Regions from separate parts of the Streptomyces albidicamelliae genome, predicted to be linked through region 1. Evidence: riboswitches for the same ligand, from Rfam matches in the RefSeq annotation. Region 1 holds a riboswitch; each other region holds the start of a gene.
What was found. A riboswitch is a leader RNA that binds a small molecule or an ion and turns the genes downstream of it on or off. The one in region 1 is predicted to bind cobalamin.

Region 2: it holds a riboswitch for cobalamin, as region 1 does, so the genes downstream of both, N8I86_RS36160 (Nickel transporter NicT) here and N8I86_RS25215 (ribonucleoside-diphosphate reductase subunit alpha) in region 1, are expected to answer to the same signal.
Region 3: it holds a riboswitch for cobalamin, as region 1 does, so the genes downstream of both, N8I86_RS10310 (cobalamin biosynthesis protein) here and N8I86_RS25215 (ribonucleoside-diphosphate reductase subunit alpha) in region 1, are expected to answer to the same signal.

The regions. Positions count from the first base shown of each region.
Region 1 is NZ_CP106795.1:5,490,043-5,497,845, reverse strand. Features, by position in the region: gene N8I86_RS25240 (sensor histidine kinase) at 1-1,013, opposite strand, end outside; gene nagB (glucosamine-6-phosphate deaminase) at 1,499-2,284, shown strand; gene N8I86_RS25230 (GntR family transcriptional regulator) at 2,485-3,249, shown strand; gene N8I86_RS25225 (DUF3311 domain-containing protein) at 3,388-3,651, shown strand; gene mctP (monocarboxylate uptake permease MctP) at 3,648-5,276, shown strand; cobalamin riboswitch at 5,454-5,581, shown strand; gene N8I86_RS25215 (ribonucleoside-diphosphate reductase subunit alpha) at 5,706-7,803, shown strand, end outside.
Region 2 is NZ_CP106795.1:7,995,653-8,003,455, reverse strand. Features, by position in the region: gene N8I86_RS36170 (heavy metal translocating P-type ATPase) at 1-996, opposite strand, end outside; gene N8I86_RS36165 (hypothetical protein) at 996-1,226, opposite strand; gene N8I86_RS36160 (Nickel transporter NicT) at 1,370-2,479, opposite strand; cobalamin riboswitch at 2,507-2,694, opposite strand; gene N8I86_RS36155 (ArsR/SmtB family transcription factor) at 2,774-3,169, shown strand; gene N8I86_RS36150 (RNA polymerase sigma factor) at 3,248-4,393, opposite strand; gene N8I86_RS36145 (YciI family protein) at 4,402-4,809, opposite strand; gene N8I86_RS36140 (YoaK family protein) at 4,967-5,659, opposite strand; gene N8I86_RS36135 (ATP-binding SpoIIE family protein phosphatase) at 6,725-7,803, shown strand, end outside.
Region 3 is NZ_CP106795.1:2,209,422-2,217,224, forward strand. Features, by position in the region: gene N8I86_RS10300 (inorganic phosphate transporter) at 1-1,213, shown strand, start outside; gene N8I86_RS10305 (hypothetical protein) at 1,248-1,475, shown strand; cobalamin riboswitch at 1,620-1,760, shown strand; gene N8I86_RS10310 (cobalamin biosynthesis protein) at 1,863-2,807, shown strand; gene N8I86_RS10315 (cobyric acid synthase) at 2,804-4,312, shown strand; gene cobN (cobaltochelatase subunit CobN) at 4,309-7,803, shown strand, end outside.

The sequences.
Region 1 (7,803 bases):
ACGATGGCGATGGAGCCGACCCGCCGCACGGCCTCCTCCAGGGCCTCCCGGCCGCGCTCGGAGTCGATGCGCCGGGCCTGGAGGCGGAGCAGGGCGGCGACCGTCTGGAGGTTGTTCTTCACCCGGTGGTGGATCTCCCGAATGGTCGCGTCCTTGGTGATCAACTCACGCTCGCGGCGCCGGAGTTCGGTGACGTCACGGCACAGCACCAGCGAACCGATGCGGGTGCCCTTGGGCTTGAGCGGGATGGCCCGGAACTGGATCACCCCGTCGTGGGCCTCGATCTCGAACTCGCGCGGGGCCCAGCCGCTGGCCACCTTGGCGAGCGCCTCGTCCACCGGCCCCCGGGATGGCGCCAGTTCCGCGGTGGTCCGCCCCAGGTGGTGGCCGACCAGGTCGGCGGCGAGGCCCAGCCGGTGGTAGGCGGACAGGGCGTTCGGGGAGGCGTACTGGACGATGCCCTCCGCGTCCAGCCGGATGAGGCCGTCGCCGACGCGGGGCGAGGCGTCCATGTCGACCTGCTGGTCGGGGAAGGGGAACGAGCCGGCCGCGATCATCTGCGCGAGGTCCGAGGCGCTCTGGAGATAGGTGAGCTCCAGCCGGCTCGGGGTACGGACGGTGAGCAGGTTGGTGTTGCGGGCGATCACCCCGAGGACGCGGCCCTCACGCCGTACGGGGATGGACTCCACCCGTACCGGGACCTCCTCGCGCCACTCCGGGTCGCCCTCGCGCACGATCCGGCCCTCGTCCAGGGCCGCGTCCAGCATGGGCCGGCGTCCACGCGGGACGAGATGGCCGACCATGTCGTCCTGGTAGGACGTCGGACCGGTGTTCGGGCGCATCTGCGCGACCGAGACGTAACGGGTGCCGTCGCGGGTGGGGACCCACAGGACCAGGTCGGCGAAGGAGAGGTCGGAGAGCAGCTGCCACTCCGAGACCAGCAGGTGGAGCCACTCGAGGTCGGAGTCGTCGAGGGCCGTGTGCTGGCGTACGAGTTCGTTCATGGAGGGCACGGTGCGAGCGTACCCGCGGCTTCGCGGTGGCCGGAAAACACCCGCGGGCCGCGGCGCCTGGAAGGGACCCTCAACCCTCCCGGCACCGCAGCCCGGAGCATCATCGGCCGTGGGGTGTGCGGTCCCGGTCGGCCGAAGGTCGAGGAGCCGGGGCAGTCAGGGCAGAGAGCGCCGGTTCCTCGATCCGCCTTCCTGTGCGGGGAAGACGGAGGCTTGTTCACTTGGATTGTGGACTAGACCACGAAGGCGTGTCCATGGTGCGGCGGCATGCGCATTCCCCGCATGGCACGCGATGCCACGCAGCCTAGCCCGCCCCGGCCGGTCATGGGGCCGGATGACCGCGGCAATTTCCGCGGGCGCCCGCGGTTTCCCTTGGGGCACCTGGGAGGAGACGCCTTTCGGGGGCGCCCTCGAACGCCGATTCTGTTAGATTGGTCTAAACCACATAGAGACGCACGAGCCCACTTCAGAACGGCAGGCCCAGCGTGGAAGTTGTCATCGTTCCGGATGCCGCGGCGGGCGGCGAGCTGATCGCCGAGGCCATGGCGCAGCTGCTGCGACGCAAGCCCGACGCCGTGCTCGGCGTGGCCACCGGCTCCACCCCACTGCCCGTCTACCAGGCCCTGACCGCGAAGGTGCGCTCCGGCGCCGTGGACACCTCGCGGGCGCGGATCGCCCAGCTCGACGAGTACGTGGGGCTGCCCGCCGACCACCCGGAGTCGTACCGCTCGGTGCTGCGCCGGGAGGTGCTGGAGCCGCTCGGGATCGGCATGGACGCGTTCATGGGCCCGGACGGCACGGCCGCGGACGTGCAGGCGGCGTGCGAGGCGTACGACCGGGCGCTCGCCGCGGCCGGCGGGGTCGACCTCCAGCTGCTCGGCATCGGGACCGACGGGCACATCGGGTTCAACGAGCCGTGCTCCTCGCTCGCCTCGCGCACCCGGATCAAGACGCTGACCGAGCAGACCCGCGTCGACAACGCGCGCTTCTTCGACGGTGACATCGAGCAGGTCCCGCACCACGTCATCACCCAGGGCATCGGCACGATCCTGGAGGCCCGGCACCTGGTGCTGCTGGCGACCGGCGAGGGCAAGGCGGACGCCGTCGCGGCGACCGTCGAGGGACCGGTCGCGGCGGTGTGTCCGGCCTCCGCGCTCCAGCTCCACCCGCACGCCACGGTCGTCGTCGACGAGGCGGCCGCGGGCAAGCTGAAGCTGGCCGACTACTTCCGCCACACCTACGCGCACAAGCCGGAGTGGCAGGGGATCTGACCGGAGCGGCGGCGGCGCGGCCGGGATGCCGCCGCACGCACTGCCCCTGCTGGACTAGACCAACAGCGGGGGCCCCGGTATACAGAGGAGATCACGGAGCGTGCGGGGTGGACTCCTGGCGCACGAAGCCGTGCCACGATGTGAGCCGTGGCCGATGCGAGGTCGGTCGCTTTCGGCATCCGGAGCCGGGAAGGCAGAGCATGAGCACCGACGTCAGCAGTGCGGAGAACGAGGCCGGCACGACCGTCCGTACCGCGCGCGTGCCCAAGTACTACCGCTTGAAGAAGCACCTGCTCGACATGACGGAGACGCAGGCGCCGGGCACGCCGGTACCGCCCGAGCGCACGCTGGCCGCCGAGTTCGACACCTCCCGCACCACCGTCCGCCAGGCCCTGCAGGAGCTCGTCGTCGAGGGACGGCTGGAGCGCATCCAGGGCAAGGGCACCTTCGTCGCCAAGCCCAAGGTCTCCCAGGCGCTGCAGCTCACCTCGTACACCGAGGACATGCGCGCCCAGGGCCTGGAGCCGACCTCGCAGCTGCTGGACATCGGCTACATCACGGCCGACGACCGGCTCGCCGACCTGCTCGACATCACCGCCGGCGGGCGGGTGCTGCGCATCGAGCGGCTGCGCATGGCCAACGCCGAGCCGATGGCGATCGAGACCACGCACCTGAGCGCCAAGCGCTTCCCGGCCCTGCGCCGCTCGCTGGTGAAGTACACGTCGCTGTACACGGCGCTCGCCGAGGTCTACGACGTCCACCTCGCCGAGGCCGAGGAGACCATCGAGACCTCTCTGGCCACGCCCCGTGAGGCGGGCCTGCTCGGCACGGACGTGGGCCTGCCGATGCTGATGCTCTCCCGGCACTCGCTGGACCGCGAGGGCAAGCCCGTGGAGTGGGTGCGGTCGGTCTACCGGGGCGACCGGTACAAGTTCGTCGCGCGGCTGAAGCGGCCCGTCGACTGACCCCGGCGGCCCCTCTTCACACCGCCACCCCGAAATCGGCATACCGATATCCGGACGAGGTCTTCCCGTGCGCTGATCCCGTCACCTAGATTGCCTGCGCATTACACGCGTGATCAGCGAGGGGACGGGAGCCGTGGCATGTCCGAAACACCTCAAGTGAGACCTCCGGTGGTGACACCGGTCCGGGTCGTCATCGGCCTGTGTCTCGTGGCGCCCTTCGTCGCGATGCTGTGGCTCGGCTCGTACGCCAAGACGGACCCCACGTTCATCGGGATCCCGTTCTTCTACTGGTACCAGATGCTCTGGGTGCTGATCTCCACCGCGCTCACGATGACCGCGTACAAGCTGTGGCAGCACGACCAGCGTTCCCGCAACGGTGCGAAGGGGGGTGCCGCGCAGTGAAGGACGGGGTCAACGGCGTCGCGCTCGGCGTCTTCATCTTCTTCTTCCTGGCCGTCACGGTCATGGGCTTCCTGGCCGCGCGCTGGCGCCGGGCCGAGAACGAGCACTCCCTGGACGAATGGGGCCTGGGCGGCCGGTCGTTCGGCACCTGGGTAACCTGGTTCCTGCTGGGCGGTGACCTGTACACGGCCTACACCTTCGTCGCCGTCCCGGCGGCCATCTACGCGGCGGGCGCGTCCGGCTTCTTCGCGGTGCCGTACACGATCCTGGTGTACCCGCTGATCTTCACCTTCCTGCCGCGCCTGTGGTCCGTCTCGCACAAGCACGGCTACGTGACCACCTCGGACTTCGTGCGCGGCCGGTTCGGCTCGAAGGGCCTGTCGCTGGCGGTGGCGCTCACCGGCATCCTGGCGACGATGCCGTACATCGCGCTGCAGCTCGTGGGCATCCAGGCGGTGCTCGACGTGATGGGCGTCGGCGGCGGCGAGAACACCAACTGGTTCGTGAAGGACCTCCCGCTGCTCATCGCCTTCGGTGTGCTCGCGGCCTACACGTACTCCTCCGGCCTGCGCGCGCCCGCGCTGATCGCGTTCGTCAAGGACGCGCTGATCTACATCGTCATCGCGGTGGCGATCATCTACATCCCGATCAAGCTGGGCGGCTTCGACGACGTCTTCGCCAAGGCGGGCGACGCGTTCAGCCAGGTCAACCCGGCCACCGGCAAACCGCGCGGCGCCCTCGTCCCGCCCGAGGCGGGCCAGTGGACCTACGCCACGCTGGCGCTCGGCTCGGCCCTCGCGCTGTTCATGTACCCGCACTCGATCACCGCGACCCTGTCGTCCAGGAGCCGTGAGGTGATCCGCCGGAACACCACCATCCTGCCGCTGTACTCGCTCATGCTGGGCCTGCTGGCGCTGCTGGGCTTCATGGCGATCGCGGCCGGGGTGAAGGTGACCAACGGGCAGCTGGCGATCCCGCAGCTGTTCGAGGACATGTTCCCGGACTGGTTCGCGGGCGTGGCCTTCGCGGCGATCGGCATCGGCGCGCTCGTGCCGGCGGCCATCATGTCCATCGCGGCGGCCAACCTCTTCACCCGCAACATCTACAAGGACTTCATCAAGCCGGACGCCACGCCCAGGCAGGAGGCCCAGGTCTCCAAGATCGTGTCGCTGCTGGTGAAGGTGGGCGCGCTGGTCTTCGTCCTCACCATGGACAAGACGGTCGCCATCAACTTCCAGCTGCTGGGCGGCATCTGGATCCTGCAGACCTTCCCGGCCCTGGTGGGCGGCCTGTTCACCCGCTGGTTCCACCGCTGGGCGCTGCTGGCCGGCTGGGCGGTCGGCATGGTGTACGGCACGGTCGCCGCGTACGGGGTCGCCTCGCCGACGCAGAAGCACTTCGGCGGCTCCGCGAAGGAGATCCCGGGTATCGGCGAGATCGGGTACATCGGCCTCACCGCGTTCGTCCTGAACGTCGTCGTCACCGTGGTCCTGACCTTCGTCCTGAAGGCCGTGAAGGCCCCCGAGGGCCTCGACCAGACCCGGCCGGAGGACTACACCGCGGACGCGGGCGACCCGGGCGTCCAGGTGGAGCTGCCGCCGGCGACGGCGGGCACCGGTCACTGAGCCGCAGCCGCGCGACGGGCCGCCGGAGGAGATCCGGCGGCCCGTCGCCGTTTCCGCCCGGCGCACCGCAGCCGCCCGGGCCGGAGGCCGGCGACATCACTCTTCTCACCTACCAGTTGACGCTCTGAAACCGACGGCGACACAACATCTGGGGGTGGCGTGCCGGGCGAGCACAAGATGTATGCTCGTGCTCGCTGTCGCCGCAGGGGAATCCGGTGCGAATCCGGAACTGTCCCGCAACGGTGTACTTGCGTGTCTCCGCACGCCTGTTCAGTCCGAGGACCTGCCGCCAGCGCGCCCGGCCGTCCGGTCCGGGTGCTCACAGACGTCCGGGCCTCGCGGAGTGGGCCGGTGGACGCGACGCCGTGCGCGCTCGTGGCTGCCCCCTGCCCTCCGCCAGGCCCTGTGCCGAGCGAGGGAGAGCCCCACGTGACCATCGCGCCAGCCGACCCGGCTTCAGTCAGCGAGCTGAAGACCGACGGTCCCGGTGCCGCGCTGCTGCGGACCCTGACCGAGCTGACCGCCGACCTCCCCGACGCCGACCCCGGCCGGGTCGCCGCCGCCGCGCTGCGCGGCCGGTCCGCTCGGGCCGACGAGGCGGAGTTGCGCGAGCTGGCCACGGAGGCGGCCGCCGGCCTGATCTCCGAGGACCCCGCCTACTCCCGGCTGGCCGCCCGTCTGCTGACCCTCGCCATCCGCGAGGAGGCCGCCTCGCAGGGCGTCACCTCGTTCACCGAGTCCGTGGCCGTGGGGCACCGCGAGGGGCTCATCGCGGACCGGACCGCCGAGTTCGTCCGAGTGCACGCCGAGCGGCTGGACGCGCTGGTCGACCGGGCCGCCGACGACCGCTTCGGCTACTTCGGCCTGCGCACCCTGCACAGCCGCTACCTGCTGCGGCACCCCTTCACCCGCAAGGTCGTCGAGACGCCCCAGCACTTCATGCTGCGGGTCGCCGCCGGCCTGGCCGAGGACGACACCGTCCGCTCGGTGGACGAGGTCGCGGCGCTCTACGGGCTCATGAGCCGCCTCGACTACCTGCCGTCCTCCCCCACCCTGTTCAACTCCGGTACGCGGCACCCGCAGATGTCGTCCTGCTACCTGCTGGACTCCCCGCTGGACGAGCTGGACTCCATCTACGACCGGTACCACCAGGTCGCGCGGCTCTCCAAGCACGCGGGCGGCATCGGTCTGTCGTACTCCCGGATCCGCAGCCGCGGTTCGCTGATCCGCGGCACCAACGGGCACTCCAACGGCATCGTCCCGTTCCTGAAGACCCTGGACGCCTCGGTGGCCGCGGTGAACCAGGGCGGCCGGCGCAAGGGCGCGGCCGCGGTGTACCTGGAGACCTGGCACTCCGACATCGAGGAGTTCCTGGAGCTGCGGGACAACACCGGTGAGGACGCCCGCCGTACGCACAACCTGAACCTGGCGCACTGGATCCCGGACGAGTTCATGCGCCGCGTCAACGCCGACGAGCAGTGGTCGCTGTTCTCCCCGGCGGACGTGCCCGATCTGGTGGACCTGTGGGGCGCGGAGTTCGACGCCGCGTACCGCGCGGCCGAGGCCGCCGGGCTGGCCCGGAAGACCATCCCGGCCCGTGACCTGTACGGCCGCATGATGCGCACGCTGGCGCAGACCGGCAACGGCTGGATGACCTTCAAGGACGCGGCCAACCGCACCGCCAACCAGACGGCCGAGCCGGGCCACGTCGTCCACTCCTCCAACCTCTGCACGGAGATCCTGGAGGTCACGGACGACGGCGAGACCGCGGTCTGCAACCTGGGCTCGGTCAACCTGGGCGCCTTCGTCGCCGACGGCGGCATCGACTGGGAGCGGCTGGACGAGACGGTCCGCACCGCCGTCACCTTCCTCGACCGCGTCGTGGACATCAACTTCTACCCGACCGAGCAGGCGGGCCGCTCCAACGCCAGGTGGCGGCCGGTGGGCCTCGGCGCGATGGGTCTGCAGGACGTCTTCTTCAAGCTGCGGCTGCCCTTCGACTCGCCCGAGGCGAAGGCCCTGTCGACGCGGATCGCCGAGCGCATCATGCTCGCCGCCTACGAGGCGTCCGCCGACCTCGCCGAGCGCAACGGCCCGCTGCCGGCCTGGGAGAAGACCCGTACCGCCCGCGGTGTGCTGCACCCCGACCACTACGGTGTGGAGCCGGCCTGGCCGGAGCGCTGGGCGGCGCTGCGCGAGCGGATCGCCTCGGTCGGCATGCGCAACTCGCTGCTCCTCGCCATCGCCCCGACCGCCACCATCGCCTCCATCGCGGGCGTCTACGAGTGCATCGAGCCGCAGGTCTCCAACCTGTTCAAGCGCGAGACGCTCTCGGGTGAGTTCCTCCAGGTCAACTCCTACCTGGTACGGGACCTGAAGGACCTCGGGGTGTGGGACGCGCGCACCCGCGAGGCGCTGCGCGAGTCCAACGGCTCGGTGCAGGACTTCGCCTGGATCCCGGCGGACGTCCGGCAGCTGTACCGCACCGCCTGGGAGATCCCGCAGCGCGGCCTCATCGACATGGCCG
Region 2 (7,803 bases), 2.5 Mb from region 1:
CCCGACGGCGGTGGCTCGCACCAGGAGCAGACCACCGGCGTTGACCGCACCGCCGACCAGGGCCGATCCTGGCCCCACCTCGACCGGCTCGCTCTCGCCGGTGACCAGGGACAGATCCAGGGCGGAACTGCCCTCCACCACCAGGCCGTCGGTGGCGACCCGCTCACCGGGGCGCACGGCGAAGACCTGCCCCACCCGCAGCTGTTCGAGGGGCACGGAACGCTCGCCGTGCCCGTCCCGTACGGACACCTCCTTGGCGGCCAGCTCCGCCAGCGACCGCAGGGCGGCTCCGGTCCCTCGTCCCGCCCGTGCCTCCAGGAACCGTCCGGCGAGCACGAACAGCGGGACGCCGACCGCGGCTTCGAGGTACACGTGCGCGGGGCCTTCCGACGCGGACGGCAGCAGACTGAACGGCATCCGCATCCCCGGGTCGCCCGCTCCCCCGAGGAACAGCGCGTACGCCGACCAGGAGAAGGACGCCACCACACCCAGCGACACGAGGGTGTCCATGGTGGCCGCCGAGTGGCGCAGTCCGCGCACGGCCCGTACGTGGAACGGCCAGGCGCTCCACACCGCGACCGGGGCCGCCAGCACGAAGCACAGCCACTGCCAGTTCCGGAACTGCAGGGAGGGCGCCATCGACAGGACCAGGACGGGAACGGCGAGCAGCGCGGTGACCACGAGCCGCTCGCGCTCCCGCCGCGCGGCGGCCTCGGCGTCCCTCTCGCGGCCGTCGGTCCCTTCGCGCCCGTCCGGTACGGCGGCCTCGGGCAGCGCGGCCTCGTACCCCGCCTGTCCGACCGCCGTGACGAGGTCCTCCGCGGGGACGTCCGCCGGATGGCTGACCCGGGCGCGTCCGGTGGCGAGGTTGACGGTGGCCGTGACCCCGTCGAGTCCGGTCAGCTTCTTCTCCACCCGGCGGACGCACGCGGCACACGTCATGCCGCTGACCGTCAGATCCGTGACCACCAGCGGCGCCGGGATCTCGGCCCCCATCACTCACCGCCGCCGTGCATGCCGGGCATGTCACCCGTGCCGCCCCCGCTGCTTCCGCCGCCTCCGGAGCCGCGCATCCCGGGCGCCACCGGCCCGGTGGCCGATCCCACGGCGTACGACACCGAGAAGACCAGCACCAGCAGCAACAGGAAGCCGCAAAGCTTGGGCGGGGGCAGGAGCGTGCGGGGAACCCCGGCCGCGCGGCGGGAGGGGTGTCGGGACTCGGCCATGCTCGACCTTCCTGGTCGCTCGAACCGTCGTACGGCGCAGCAGGTCGCAGCCGTACCGCTCCAGCAGTCGGACGGATCGGTGGCCGAGTTCCCGCACGGGACGATGGCGTAGGCCACATGGCGTACGCGTGCGGGGCTCGACGTCAGCCGGTGTCCGCGGAGCGGGTGTTCCAGCGTTCCTCGATCCTGGCCAGGCGCCAGTAGGCGATGGCCACCGCCCAGACCACCACGAACAGACCGACGATGACGTAGCCGACGCTGTCCAGGTTCAGTCCCGCTATCCAGCCGGTGACGCCGTCACTCAGGCCGAGCTTGTCGTGCAGGACGCCGACCAGCTCGATGGTGCCGACGAAGAACGCGACGGCGATGGACAGGCCGGTGATCGTGAGGTTGTAGAACACCTTGCGGACGGGGTTGGAGAACGCCCACTGGTAGGCGAAGTTCATGAACGTGCCGTCGAGGGTGTCGAACAGGCTCATGCCCGCGGCGAACAGCAGGGGCAGGCACAGCACCGCGTACCAGGGCAGCCCGGCGGCCGCGCCGTTGCCGGCCAGGGCGAGGAGCAGGACCTCGGTCGTGGTGTCGAAGCCGATCCCGAAGAGGAAGCCGAGGGGGAACATCTGGCCCGGGCGGCGGATGGACCTGGTGAGCCGTCCCAGGACGCGGTTCATGAACCCGCGTGAGTCGAGGTGCGCCTGCAGTTCGGCCTCGTCGTACTGGCCGGCGCGCATGGCCCGGAAGACCCGGAGGATGCCGAACAGCGCCACGAGGTTGAGGGCGGCGATGAGGTACAGGAAGGACCCCGAGACCGTGGTGCCCACGGTGCCCAGGACCTGGTGGGTGCGGGAGCCGTCGTTCATCAGGGTGCCGGCGAGCTTCGCACCGCCGGCGACCAGGGCGGCCATCGCGACCACGACGCTGGAGTGCCCGAGGGCGAACCAGAAGCCCACGGAGACGGGCCGTTTGCCGTCGGCCATCAGCTTGCGGGTGGTGTTGTCGATCGCGGCGATGTGGTCGGCGTCGAAGGCGTGCCGCATGCCGAGCGTGTACGCGGTGACGCCCAGCCCGACCCCGAACGCCTTGGTGCCGACCTCATAGTGACGGGGTATCACCAGCAGGAAGAGGATCCCGAAGGCGACGACGTGCAGTGCCACGATCACGGCCAGGAGTCCCGCGGTGCGGACGGTGTCCTCGCGACGCCAGCGGAAGGACGGTTCGGCGTCGGTTTCGGGCACGCCTTGGGACACGGTCATGCGGTCACGCTCCAGCACCTCGTGGATCAGCTTCGTGATGCCGTGGCCGGTCTCCTGGCTGACGGGTCGACGCGCCCGCCCCTGCCTTCCCGGCCGTGCGGCCAGTGGCATACGTGGGGCGGGAACTCCCCGATCACAGTGGCGAGGGCCGCTCCGGCCTGAGCCCCTGAGGGCTGTCACCGGTCTTCCCGAACACCACGGCCCGTCCACCCTAGAAGGCCGGGGTCGTCAGCTGCAAGATTGCACAACTGCTCAGGTATGGAGGCGAACGCCCGGGGCTGCGATGATGGCGGCATGCATCTCGTCCCCGCGGACCGTTCCGGGCGGCGCACCATCGACGGCCACCGGGTCTGTGACGCCATCGCCGCCGTCGGCGAGCCCGAGCGGGTGCGCACCTGGGCCGACCGCTTCTCCCTGCTCTCCGATCCCGGTCGGCTGTCCCTGCTGCTCGCCGTCCACGAGGCCGGTCCCATCGCCGTCTCCGACCTCGCCGTGGCCACCGGCATGCGCGACACGACCGTCTCGCAGGCACTGCGCCTGCTGCGGGCCGCGGGAGTGGTCGAGGGCCGCAAGGACGGCCGGATCGTGCGCTACCACCTCGTCGACGGCCCGGTGGCCGCGCTGCTGGAGCACTGCAAGTCGGCCGGCACCGGCGACGGCCGCGTACGGCCCCACCGGTCCGAGGAGTAGGGCGTCGTACGCGGCTGCGCACCGGTGACGCGGCGCGGTCGTCGGGATCCCGGCCGGTGCCTGTGCCGGCCGGAGCCCTCAGTCGCGGATGCGGGCGTTGAGCCGGGCGGCCTGCCGCGTCAGGTGGTCGCGTTCCGCCAGGTTGGGAGCCTTGTGAGCCGCTTCGGCGTACAGGCGTGCCGCCGTCACCACGTCCCCGTCGCGCTCGTGCAGGTACGCCGACACGGCCGAGTGGCGGGGCAGCGAGGCGTCCAGCTCCGCCAGCGCGGCGAGCCCGGCCCGCGGGCCGTCCGCCTCGCCGACGGCGACGGCACGGTTGAGCCGGACGACGGGGCTGTCCGTGAGCCGTACCAACTCGTCGTACCACTCGACGATCTGCACCCAGTCCGTGTCCTGCGCACGCTGCGCGTCCGCGTGCAGGGCGGCGACGGCGGCCTGGGCCTGGAACTCGCCCAGCCGGTCCCTCGACAGGGCCGCCTGCAGGATGGTGATGCCCTCGGCGATCGCCTTCGTGTCCCAGCGGCCGCGGTCCTGTTCGGCGAGCGGCACCAGGCTGCCGTCCGGCCGGGTCCGGGCGGGCCGCCGGGCATGGTGCAGCAGCATCAGCGCGAGCAGCCCCGCCACCTCCGGGTGGTCGATCCCGGCCGCGAGCTGCCGGGTGAGCCGGATCGCCTCCGCGGCGAGGTCCACATCACCGCCGTACCCCTCGTTGAAGATCAGGTACAGCACGCGCAGCACGGTGGCGACGTCGCCCGGCCGGTCCAGCCGCACGCCCGAGACGGTGCGCTTGGCCCGGCTGATGCGCTGGGCCATGGTCGCCTCGGGCACCAGGTACGCCCGGGCGATCTGCCGGGTGGTCAGCCCGCCCACCGCGCGCAGCGTCAGTGCCACCGCCGACGACGGCGTCAGCGAGGGGTGTGCGCACAGGAAGTACAGCTGGAGGGTGTCGTCCACCGCCGGTGAGGGCGCGGGCGCCGGCTCCTGGTCGACGCGGTCCTCCCGCCGGCGGCGGGCGGCGTCCGCCCGCACCGCGTCGAGGTACCGGCGCCAGGCCACGGTCACCAGCCAGCCCTTCGCGTCCCGCGGCGGATCGGCCGGCCACACGCGCACCGCTTCGACCAGCGCGTCCTGTACGGCGTCCTCGGCCGCGGCGAAGTCCGCGCCACGCGCCACCATGACGGCGAGCACGCCGGGCGTCAGACTTCGCAGCAGCACCTCGTCCACGGCCGAGGTCACTCCGTGACGGTCGGCGGCTCGGCGAGGAACGGGCGCAGCTCCAGCCACTCGTGGATCGGCTCGCCGCCCGCGCCCGGCGCGGCAGACAGTTCGCCCGCCAGCTCGACCGCCCGCTCGTAGTCGTCGACGTCGATGACCATCCAGCCGGCGATCAGGTCCTTGGTCTCCGCGAACGGACCGTCGGTGACCGGCGGGCGTCCCTCACCGTCGTACCGGACCCACGTCCCCTCCGGGGCCAGCGCCTGCCCGTCGACGAACTCTCCGGTCTTCTCCAGCCGCGCCGCGAAATCGCGCATGTACTGCACGTGCGCCGTGATCTCGTCCTGCGTCCACTGGTCCATCGGCACGCAGTTGGCGGCGGCCGGAGCGCCCCGGTAGTGCTTCAGCAGCAGATACTTCGCCATGGTGACCGTCTCCTCGAAGCTCGTGCGGCCCATTGTGGCCGCCTTCACCCTGGAGACGGAGCGGCTCACGGGATCTCGACATCGCCGCCGGATTTTTTTTCGGCCGGGTTCGACGCCCTTGCACGACCGACTTGCCGCACGTCGGCTCGGCCGTGCCTCACCCGCGCGGGCTGCCGGCTTCGGGGAGCTTGCGTGCCATGCGTTCGTCGTGCACGAACAGGGCCAGTCCGGCCGCCAGCACCGCGCAGGCCGCCCACACCGCGCGGGTACCCCAGTGGAACGTCAGCCAGCCTCCGCCGAACGCCCCCGCGAGGAAGGCCAGCACCACGGCGGCGAAGTGGCGTGCCCGGCGGCGGGCGTCGGCGCTCCGGCCGACCACCGCCTCGTAGGCGTTCTGCATGGCCGAGCGGAGGTTCCCGGTCGTCATCGTGCTGTTGTAGACGGTGTCGACGAGGGTGCGGAAGGTGGACATCTGGACCGACGCCATGAACGCGATCAGGACCGTGACCAGGGCGTCGGGCGCGCTCGCGGGGATGAGTCCGACCACCGCCAGCACGACGCACTCCAGCACCATCGCCACGCAGGCCGGCCGGCGCAGCACCGCCGCCACCCTCGGTCGCCGGATCGTTTCGGCGACCAGGACACCGGCGAGGAAGGCAACGACCGCGGGGAGGTGGCCCAGCGCGTCCCACCAGTGCCGCTGCGCGGCCGCCACGCCCATCAGGACCACGTTGCCGGTCTGCGCGTTGGCGAAGACGCCTCCACGGCTGATGAAGGTGTAGGCGTCCAGTCCCCCGCCGACCAGCGCCAGCAGGATGCCCAGCCGTACGGACCGGTCCGTCGGCAGCACCTCTTCGACTCCACCGGGCCCGACGGCGGCGCCCGGCCGAGGCCCCGTCGAGTCGCCGTGCCCCGCGGCATCCTCCGCCCCGGCCGCGGCGGAACCCGACCGCTCGCCCGGGCGTCGTCCGGTGGCACCGCCGGCGTCCCCGGCACCATCCGCCCCGGCCGCGGCGGAACCCGACCGCTCACCCGGGCCTCGTCCGGTGGCACCGCCGGCGTCCCCGGCACCAGCCGGCCCCGGCGCACCCCCCGCCTGAGACCCCCTTGAGTCGCCACGCCCCTCGGCACCATCCGCCCCGGCCGCGGCGGAACCCGACCGCTCACCCGGGCCTCGTCCGGTGGCACCGTCGGACCCGGACCCTGCTTCTGCGCCCGTCCCTACAGCACCGTCGGCGGGCGGGCTCTGCTGCTCGGGGTGGCCTCCCGTCTGCGGTGTGGCGTCCGACATGTCTGCCCCTTCCGCCTCCCGCGGCCCGCCGTCCGGCAACCTGGCGCGCGGGGGTCGAGCCTGTCGTGTCCCGGCCGGCAGTCCGTGCCGCCGCCGCGCCCCGGCTCGATCAGCCGGCGTCCGTGCGCCGGCCGATCCGGCAACCGGTCGTTGGCGTGCTCGCGCGCCGCCGGGGCTCGGCCTGCCAGAGGTGCCTTGCGGTCCGGTCGGAGGCTCGCCCTGCCAGAGGCGCCTGATGTTCCGGCCGGCCCGGCGCCACCGCCCGCAGCCCCGGCGCGGCGCGCAGATGTCTTCCGATCATCCCCCACTCCCCCGGCGGCTGCCCGGTGGCGCGGGCCTCGGACGCCCTGCCATCGGGCCTGGCCGGTCCCGTCCAGGCCTCGTAGGACCGGCAGGGCCCGCAGGAGCCTCTGGTGATCGGCCCGCGTCACCGTCCCGCGTTCGCCCGGCGACGGCCCCTTCCGCGGGAGGAGCGCACCGACGCGTGCGTACGGCCCCCCGTGCGCCAGGCGGATGCGCCCGCCGCACGCCGGGGGGAGCATGGAGAACAGCCCACCACACAGCCACGCAGCCAGCTTCAGCCTCACGCGCCCTCCGGACGGGCGTCCGACGCGGGACACGGCCATGAACGAACCCACGGACCCCCAGACCACTCTGCACCGGGACTCCGCCCTCGCGACCACCTTGCGGGACGTCGTCGAGCACCTGGGCGCGAACACGGGCCTCGCCTACCTGCTGGACGAGGACAGGCGGACCCTGCGGACCGCGATCGTCGCGGGGGCCCAGCCCGCGATCTACACCATGCCGGAACGGGTGGACGTCGACGCCCCGTACGCCACCGCGGCGGCGTTCCGCACCGGTCAGATGACCATGGCCGGGTTCGCCGCCCCGTACTACCCCGATCTGAAGCTCGCCAGCCGCATCCCCTTCCCCTATTCGGTGATCTCCCTCCCCCTGGACGCCGAGAGCAGCCGCCTCGGCGTTCTCACCTTCGCCTGGGTGCCACCCCGTACCCGCTTCCTGCACGCCCACGAGATCGCCTGGCTGACCGACCGGGCCGAAGACCTCGGCCGTACCCTGCACACCCTCCTCGGCCAGGGCGTCGACATGCGTCCCGGCACCAAGCCCGCGCTGATCCCGCTGTACCAGCCGAAGTCCCACGCGGCGCAGGCCGACAACTCGGGCTGGGGCCTGCCGCACGTCCCGGGCTCCACCGAGGTCAGCTTCATGTACCAGGTGCACCAGCTCGCCGCCGAACTCAACGAGGCCGCGAGCATCGACGAGATCATGCAGGTCGCGCGCGACCGGGTGATGGCCCCGTTCGGCGCCTCCGCGTTCGTCGTGAGCACGCTCAAGGACGGCAGGCTCTGGATCACCGGGCACAGCGGGTATCCCACCGTCGCCCTGCGGCTGCTGCACGGCCAGGCCGCCGGCCCCCATCGCCCCGACGCCGACGCCCTCCTGACCCACACCCCGCTGTTCTTCGAGGACCACGCGACCCTCACGCAGGCGTATCCGCACGCCGTGGACGACGAGCTCGAAGCGACCGCCCACCTGCCGCTCATCCTCAAGGACCGGCTCACCGGGGTGTGCACGCTCGGCTTCGGCCGGCCCCGCACCTTCAGCTCGCAGGAACGCGCCGTCGCCATGATGATGATGGACCTCCTCGGTCCCGCGATCGAGCGCGCGAGTCTCGACGAGAA
Region 3 (7,803 bases), 3.3 Mb from region 1:
CACGAACGGTTTCCACGACACCGCGAACGCGATGGCCACCACCATCTCGACAGGCGCCCTGAAGCCCAAGATCGCGGTGACCATGTCCGCCGCCCTCAACCTTGTGGGCGCATTCCTCTCCGTGGAGGTCGCCAACACGATCTCCAAGGGTCTCGTCGACGAGACCGGCATCCGTCCCGAGGTCATCTTCGCCGCCCTGGTCGGCGCGATCCTCTGGAATCTGCTGACCTGGCTGGTGGGCCTGCCGTCCAGTTCCTCGCACGCCCTGATGGGCGGCCTGATCGGCGCCACCGTCGCCTCGGCCGGCTTCGGCGCGGTCCACGGCGAGGTCCTGGTGACCAAGGTGCTGCTGCCCGCGGTCGCCGCGCCGATCGTGGCGGGCCTCGCGGCCATGCTGGCCACCCGCTTCTCGTACGGCATCGGCGGCAAGGCCGAGGCCGAGGCCACGCGCAAGGGCTACCGCGCCGGCCAGATCGCCTCCGCCGGCCTGGTCTCCCTCGCCCACGGCACCAACGACGCCCAGAAGACGATGGGCATCATCACCCTCGCGCTGATCGCGGGCGGTGCCATCTCCCCCGGCTCCAACCCTCCCACCTGGGTCATCCTCTCCGCGGGTCTGGCCATCGCGCTCGGCACCTACATCGGCGGCTGGCGCATCATCCGCACCATGGGCAAGGGCCTGACCGACCTGGAGCCGCGCCAGGGCTTCGCCGCCCAGACCAGCGCCGCGACCGCCATCCTGGCCTCCTCGCACCTCGGTTTCTCCCTCTCCACCACCCACGTCGTCTCCGGCTCGGTGATGGGCGCGGGTCTGGGCCGCAAGGGCGGTGTGGTCCGCTGGTCCACCGCGACCCGGATGTTCGTCGCCTGGGCGCTGACCCTGCCGGCCGCCGCGCTGGTCGGCGCGGGCGCCGAGTCCGTCACTGACCTGGGTGACTGGGGCACCGCCGTCGTCGCGGTCTTCCTGGTCTCCGCCAGCGCCGCGATCTGGAAGCTCTCCCGCCGCGAGGTCGTCGACCACACCAACGTCGTCGCCGAGACCGAGGAGCCGGCCGGCGTGGTGACCACCGCCATCGCCGCCGTGATCCCGCCGCCCGCCGGCACGGTCGCCGAGGACCCGGCCGTCGCCTTCCCGCACCAGTCCACCGGCCCGGGCCGGGTCGCCGACCCCGCCTCCGCCGCCCCGGCTACGCCGCCGGCCGCCACCGTCTGACCCCGGCACCCCGGTTACTGAAGGAAGCATCCCCATGAAGATCGACTGGGCGGCCCTCGGCTCCGTCTTCGGCGTCAGCCTCGTGGTCACGGTGGGCCTGGTGGCCCTGTTCACCCTCGGTATCAAGGGCCTGGCCCGGCGCGAACAGGCCGCGGCCCAGGGCGACTCCGCCGCCCTCGCCGTCACCGGCGCGTACGTCTGCTTCGCCGCCTGCGCGGCCGCGGTGGCGTACGGCATGTATCTCATCGTCGCCAAGGCCTGACCCGGCGTCCGCCGCACGGCGGACGCGAACGAGCACCGCAGAGGCTCCCCTCCCCGCCCGGGAGGGGAGCCTCCGGCATGCTCGCCCGCCCCACGATGTGGGGATCGGCACACTCTCCCCACGCAGGTCAAAGGCAAGTTGACGGCCCTTCCGGGCGCGTGGTGGACTGCCCAGGCCATGTACGGCGGCAAGAGAGGAAGCCGGTGCGAATCCGGCGCGGTCCCGCCACTGTGACCGGGGAAGAACCCCCGGGAGCCAGGAACTCTCACCGCCGGATCAGTCGAACCAGGGCGCGGACACCCTGAGTGAGGACACGTATCGCCATGCTCGGCTGCCGATCGAGGACCAGTACCAGGCCCGCCCCTGTGCCCACGGCCGGCTGAGCCGATGGGTGCCGATCGCTCCTACGCGTACGGCGCCGCCGCCGGCCTTCTCGGTGACCTGCTCCTCGGCGATCCCCGCCGCGGGCATCCCGTCGCCGCGTTCGGACGGGCGGCCGGGGCCGTGGAGAGCGCGCTGTGGCACGACCACCGCGGCTGGGGGACGCTGCACACCGCCGTGTGCGCCGGTGGCGCCGTGGCCCTGGGCGCGCTGGCCACACGCGCCGTACGCCCCTCCCCCGCCGCCGCGGCCGCGCTGACCGCCGCCGCCACCTGGTCGGTCGTCGGCGGGACTTCGCTCGCCCGGGAGGCCCGGGCCATCGGGCACGCCCTGGAGACCGGGGACGTCGACGCGGCCCGCGCGCGGCTGCCTCATCTGTGCGGCCGGGACCCGCAGGCGCTGGACGCCGACGGGATCGCCCGGGCCGTGGTCGAGTCGGTCGCCGAGAACACGTCCGACGCCGTGGTGGGCGCCCTGGTGTGGGGTGCCGTCGCCGGAGTGCCGGGGCTGCTCGGCTTCCGGGCGGTCAACACCCTGGACGCGATGGTGGGTCACCGGTCGCCCCGGTTCCGGCGCTACGGCTGGGCCTCCGCCCGCCTGGACGACCTCGCCGGCTGGCCCGGGGCCCGGCTGACCGCCGTACTCGCCGCCGCGGCCGGCCCCGATCCGCGCGGTGCCCTGCGTGCCTGGAAGGCCGACGCGCACCGGCACCCGAGCCCCAACGCCGGGCCCGTGGAGGCCTCGTTCGCGGGCGCCCTCGGAGTCCGCCTGGGCGGGACGCTGTCCTACGGCGGCCGGGTCGAGCACCGCCCGGTGCTCAACGGCCGGACCGGGCGCGCCGTCCGGGCCACCGACATCGACCGGGCCGTACGGCTCTCCCGCCGCGTCGGCCTGCTCGCGCTCGGCGTCACCGTCGCCGCGCGCCGACTCGTGAAGGGACGTGGGAAGTGAACGGGGGTCTCCTCGTCGCCGGCACCACCTCCGACGCCGGCAAGAGCGTCGTGACGGCCGGGATCTGCCGGTGGCTGGTGCGCCAGGGGGTGAAGGTCGCGCCGTTCAAGGCGCAGAACATGTCCCTCAACTCCTTCGTGACCCGGGAGGGTGCGGAGATCGGGCGGGCGCAGGCCATGCAGGCGCAGGCGTGCCGGATCGAGCCGACCGCGCAGATGAACCCGGTGCTGCTGAAGCCGGGCGGCGAGCAGAGCAGCCAGGTGGTGCTGCTGGGCCGGCCGGTGGGCGAGATGAGCGCGCGCGGGTACCACGGCGGGCGCCAGCAGCGGCTGCTGGGCACGGTGCTGGACTGCCTGGCCGAGTTGCGGGGCACGTATGACGCGGTGATCTGTGAGGGGGCGGGAAGCCCGGCCGAGATCAACCTGCGGCGGACCGACATCGTCAACATGGGCGTCGCGCGGGGCGCCGGGCTGCCGGTGCTGGTGGTGGGGGACATCGACCGCGGGGGCGTCTTCGCCTCCTTCTTCGGCACGGTCGCCCTGCTCTCCCCCGAGGACCAGCAGCTGGTCGCCGGGTTCCTGGTGAACAAGTTCCGGGGCGATGTCAGCCTGCTGGAGCCGGGGTTGGACATGCTGCACGGCCTGACCGGGCGGCACACCTACGGCGTCCTGCCGTTCCGGCACGGCCTCGGCATCGACGAGGAGGACGGACTGCGCGTGTCGCTGCGCGGCACGGTCCGGGAGTCCGCCGTCGCGCCCCCGGTCGGTGAGGACGTGCTGCGGGTCGCCGTGTGCGCGATCCCGCTGATGTCCAACTTCACCGACGTGGACGCGCTCGCCGCCGAACCGGGTGTCGTGGTGCGGTTCGTGGACCGCCCGGAGGAGCTGGCGGACGCCGACCTCGTGGTGGTCCCGGGCACGCGCGGGACCGTACGGGCGCTCCAGTGGCTGCGGGAGCGCGGGCTCGCGCGGGCCCTCGCCAGGAGGGCGGCCGAGGGACGTCCGGTCCTCGGCATCTGCGGTGGCTTCCAGATCCTCGGTGAGCACATCGAGGACGAGGTCGAGTCGCGCGCCGGGGAGGTCGCCGGGCTCGGACTGCTGCCCGTGCGGGTGCGGTTCGCCCGCGAGAAGACGCTGACCCGGCCGGTCGGCGAGGCCCTCGGCGAACCGGTCGAGGGATACGAGATCCACCACGGGGTGGCCACCGTCGGCGGGGGCGAGCCCTTCCTGGACGGCTGCCGGGTCGGCCGGACGTGGGGCACGCACTGGCACGGTTCGCTGGAGTCGGACGGTTTCCGGCGGGCCTTCCTGCGCGAGGTGGCGGCCGCCGCGGGCCGCCGCTTCGTCCCCGCGCCGGACACCTGTTTCGCCGCGCTGCGCGAGGAGCAGCTCGACCGGCTCGGCGACCTGATCGAACAGCACGCGGACACGGACGCGCTCTGGCAGCTCATCGAGTCGGGCGCGCCGCAAGGACTGCCTTTCATTCCACCGGGAGCGCCCGCATGAGCACAGTGTTGTTGTTGTCGACCGCCGACACGGACCTGCTGGCCGCTCGCGCCTGCGGCGCCGGGTACCGGATCGGCAACCCCACCCGGGTCGACGTCGCCGCCGAACTGCCGGGCCTGGTCGAGGGCGCGGACATCGCCGTCGTCCGGCTGCTGGGCGGCAAGCGCGCGTGGGAGGACGGGCTGGCCGCGCTGAGGGCGTCCGGTGTGCCGACCGTGCTGCTGGGCGGCGAGGCCGTGCCGGACGCCGAGCTGATGGCGGAGTCGTCGGTGCCGGCCGGTGTGGTGGCGGAGGCGCTGAAGTACCTGGTCGAGGGCGGCCCGGCGAACCTGCTGGAGCTGTCCCGGTTCCTGTCGGACACGGTGCTGCTGACCGGTGAGGGCTTCGAGGGCCCGCACAGCATGCCGGAGTACGGCGTGCACGGGGCGTACGAACCGCGGGCGGACCGGCCGACGGTGGGCGTGCTCTTCTACCGGGCGCACGAACTGAGCGGCAACACCGGCTTCGTGGACACCCTGTGCGAGGCGATCGAGGCGAAGGGCGCCAACGCCCTGCCCGTGTACTGCGGTTCGCTGCGCGGCGCGGACGACGGGCTGTACGAGCTGCTGGGGCGGGCCGACGCGCTGGTCGCCACCGTGCTCGCGGCCGGCGGCACACACGCCTCGCAGGCGTCGGCGGGAGGTGACGAGGAGGCCTGGGACATCGGCGCCCTCGCCGACCTGAACGTGCCCGTCCTGCAGGGGCTCTGCCTCACCTCCTCGCGGGCCGCCTGGGAGGAGTCGGACGCCGCCCTGTCCCCCATGGACGCGGCGATGCAGGTGGCGATCCCGGAGTTCGACGGCCGCCTGGTCACCGTGCCGTTCTCCTTCAAGGAGCAGGGCCCCGACGACGTCCCGGTGTACGTGGCCGACCCGGAGCGGGCCGCGCGGGTGGCCGGGATCGCCCTGCGGCACGCGCGGCTGAAGCACAAGGCGAACGCGGAGAAGAGGATCGCCCTGGTCTTCACCGCGTACCCGACGAAGCACTCGCGCGTCGGCAACGCGGTCGGCCTGGACACGCCCGCGTCGGCGGTGCGCGTCCTGGACGCCCTCCGGGAGGCGGGTTACGGCCTCACCGAGTACCCGGACAACGGTGACGAGCTGATCCACCGGCTGATCGAGGCCGGCGGCCACGACGTGGAGTGGCTGACGGAGGACCAGCTGGCCGCGGCGCCCGCCCGGGTTCCGCTGGCCGACTACCGGGCCTGGTTCGAGAAGCTCGACCCGGAGCTGCGGGACGCCATGACCGAGGCGTGGGGCGAGCCGCCGGGCAACCTGTACGTGGACGGCGACGACATCGTGCTGGCCTCCCTGCGGTTCGGGAACGTCGTCGTGATGATCCAGCCGCCGCGCGGCTTCGGCGAGAACCCGATCGCGATCTACCACGACCCCGACATGCCGCCCTCGCACCACTACATGGCGGCCTACCGCTGGCTGGACAACAGCTTCGGCGCCGACGCGGTCGTGCACATGGGCAAGCACGGCACGATGGAGTGGCTGCCGGGCAAGGGCCTCGGCCTGAGCGCCGGCTGCGCACCGGACGCGGTCCTCGGCGAACTGCCGCTGATCTACCCGTTCATCGTCAACGACCCCGGTGAGGGCACGCAGGCCAAGCGGCGTGGGCACGCCACGGTGGTCGACCACCTCGTCCCGCCGATGGCGCGCGCCGACACGTACGGCGACCTGGCCAAGCTGGAACAGCTGCTGGACGAGTACGCGCTCGTCTCCGACCTGGACCCGGCGAAGGCCCCGGCCGTCCGCGCGCAGATCTGGACGCTGGTCAAGGCCGCCGAGCTGCACCACGACCTGCACGTGGCCGAGCAGCCGGACGACGAGGCGTTCGACGAGTTCGTCATGCACATCGACGGCTACCTGTGCGAGATCAAGGACGTGCAGATCCGTGACGGTCTGCACATCCTGGGCGGCGGTCCGGTCGGCGAGCCGCGTGTGAACCTGGTCCTCGCGGTGCTGCGCGCCTCGCAGGTGTGGGGCGGGCAGGCGAACGCGCTGCCGGGGCTGCGGGCCGCGCTGGCCGCGTACTTCGGGTTGCAGGAGAAGGAACTGCTGGCCGAGCCGGGCGCCCCGGTGAAGGTGCCGGTGGAGCTGACCGACCTGGTGGCGGGCCCGGCCCGGACCGCGTCCGACGCGATCGACCTGCTGGAGCAGCTGTGCCGGCGGATCGCGGAGCGGTTGGAGGCGGGTGCCTGGGACGGCGCGGAGGTGCCCGGTGTCCTGCGGGACGTGCTGGGCACCGAACTCCCGGACGCGGTGGCCGTGCTGGAGTTCGCCTGTGCCGAGGTCGTCCCGCGTCTCGCCCGCACCACCGACGAGATCGGCCACATCCTGCGGGCCCTGGACGGCGGTTACGTGCCGGCCGGCCCCTCGGGCTCGCCGACCCGCGGTCTGGTCAACGTGCTGCCGACCGGCCGGAACTTCTACTCGGTCGACCCCAAGGCGATCCCCTCGCGGCTGAGCTGGGAGGTCGGGCAGTCGCTCGCCGACTCGCTCGTCGCCCGCTACCTCCAGGACACCGGCGCGTACCCGAGGTCGGTGGGGCTCACGGTGTGGGGCACCTCCGCGATGCGCACCCAGGGCGACGACATCGCCGAGATCCTGGCGCTGCTGGGCTGCCGCCCGGTGTGGGACGACGCCTCCCGCCGGGTGACCGGCTTCGAGGTGGTCCCGCTCGCGGAACTGGGCCGGCCGCGCATCGACGTCACGGTCCGCATCTCCGGCTTCTTCCGGGACGCGTTCCCGCACGTGGTCGGGCTCATCGACGACGCGGTGCGGGCGGTGGCGGAGCTGGACGAGCCGGCCGAGTCCAACTACGTGCGGGCGCACGTGGACGAGGACACCGCCGGGCACGGCGACCGGCGCCGCGCCACGGCCCGGATCTTCGGCTCGAAGCCGGGCGCGTACGGCGCGGGCCTGCTGCCGCTGATCGACGCCCGCAACTGGCGCTCCGACGCCGACCTCGCCGAGGTGTACGCGGTGTGGGGCGGCTACGCCTACGGGCGCGGGCTCGACGGGCGGGCGGCGCGCGGCGACATGGAGACGGCGTTCCAGCGGATCGCGGTCGCGGCGAAGAACGTCGACACCCGCGAGCACGACCTGGTCGACGCCGACGACTACTTCCAGTACCACGGCGGCATGGTGGCCATGGTCCGGCACCTGACCGGCGCCAACCCCGAGGCGTACGTGGGTGACTCGGCCGTACCCGACCAGGTGCGCACGCGCACGCTCGGCGAGGAGACCCACCGGGTGTTCCGGGCCCGTGTGGTGAACCCGCGCTGGATGGCGGCCATGCGCCGGCACGGCTACAAGGGCGCCTTCGAGATGGCGGCGACCGTGGACTACCTGTTCGGGTACGACGCCACGGCCGGCGTGGTCGACGACTGGATGTACGAGAAGCTCAGCGCGGAGTACGTCTTCGACCCGGAGAACCAGGACTTC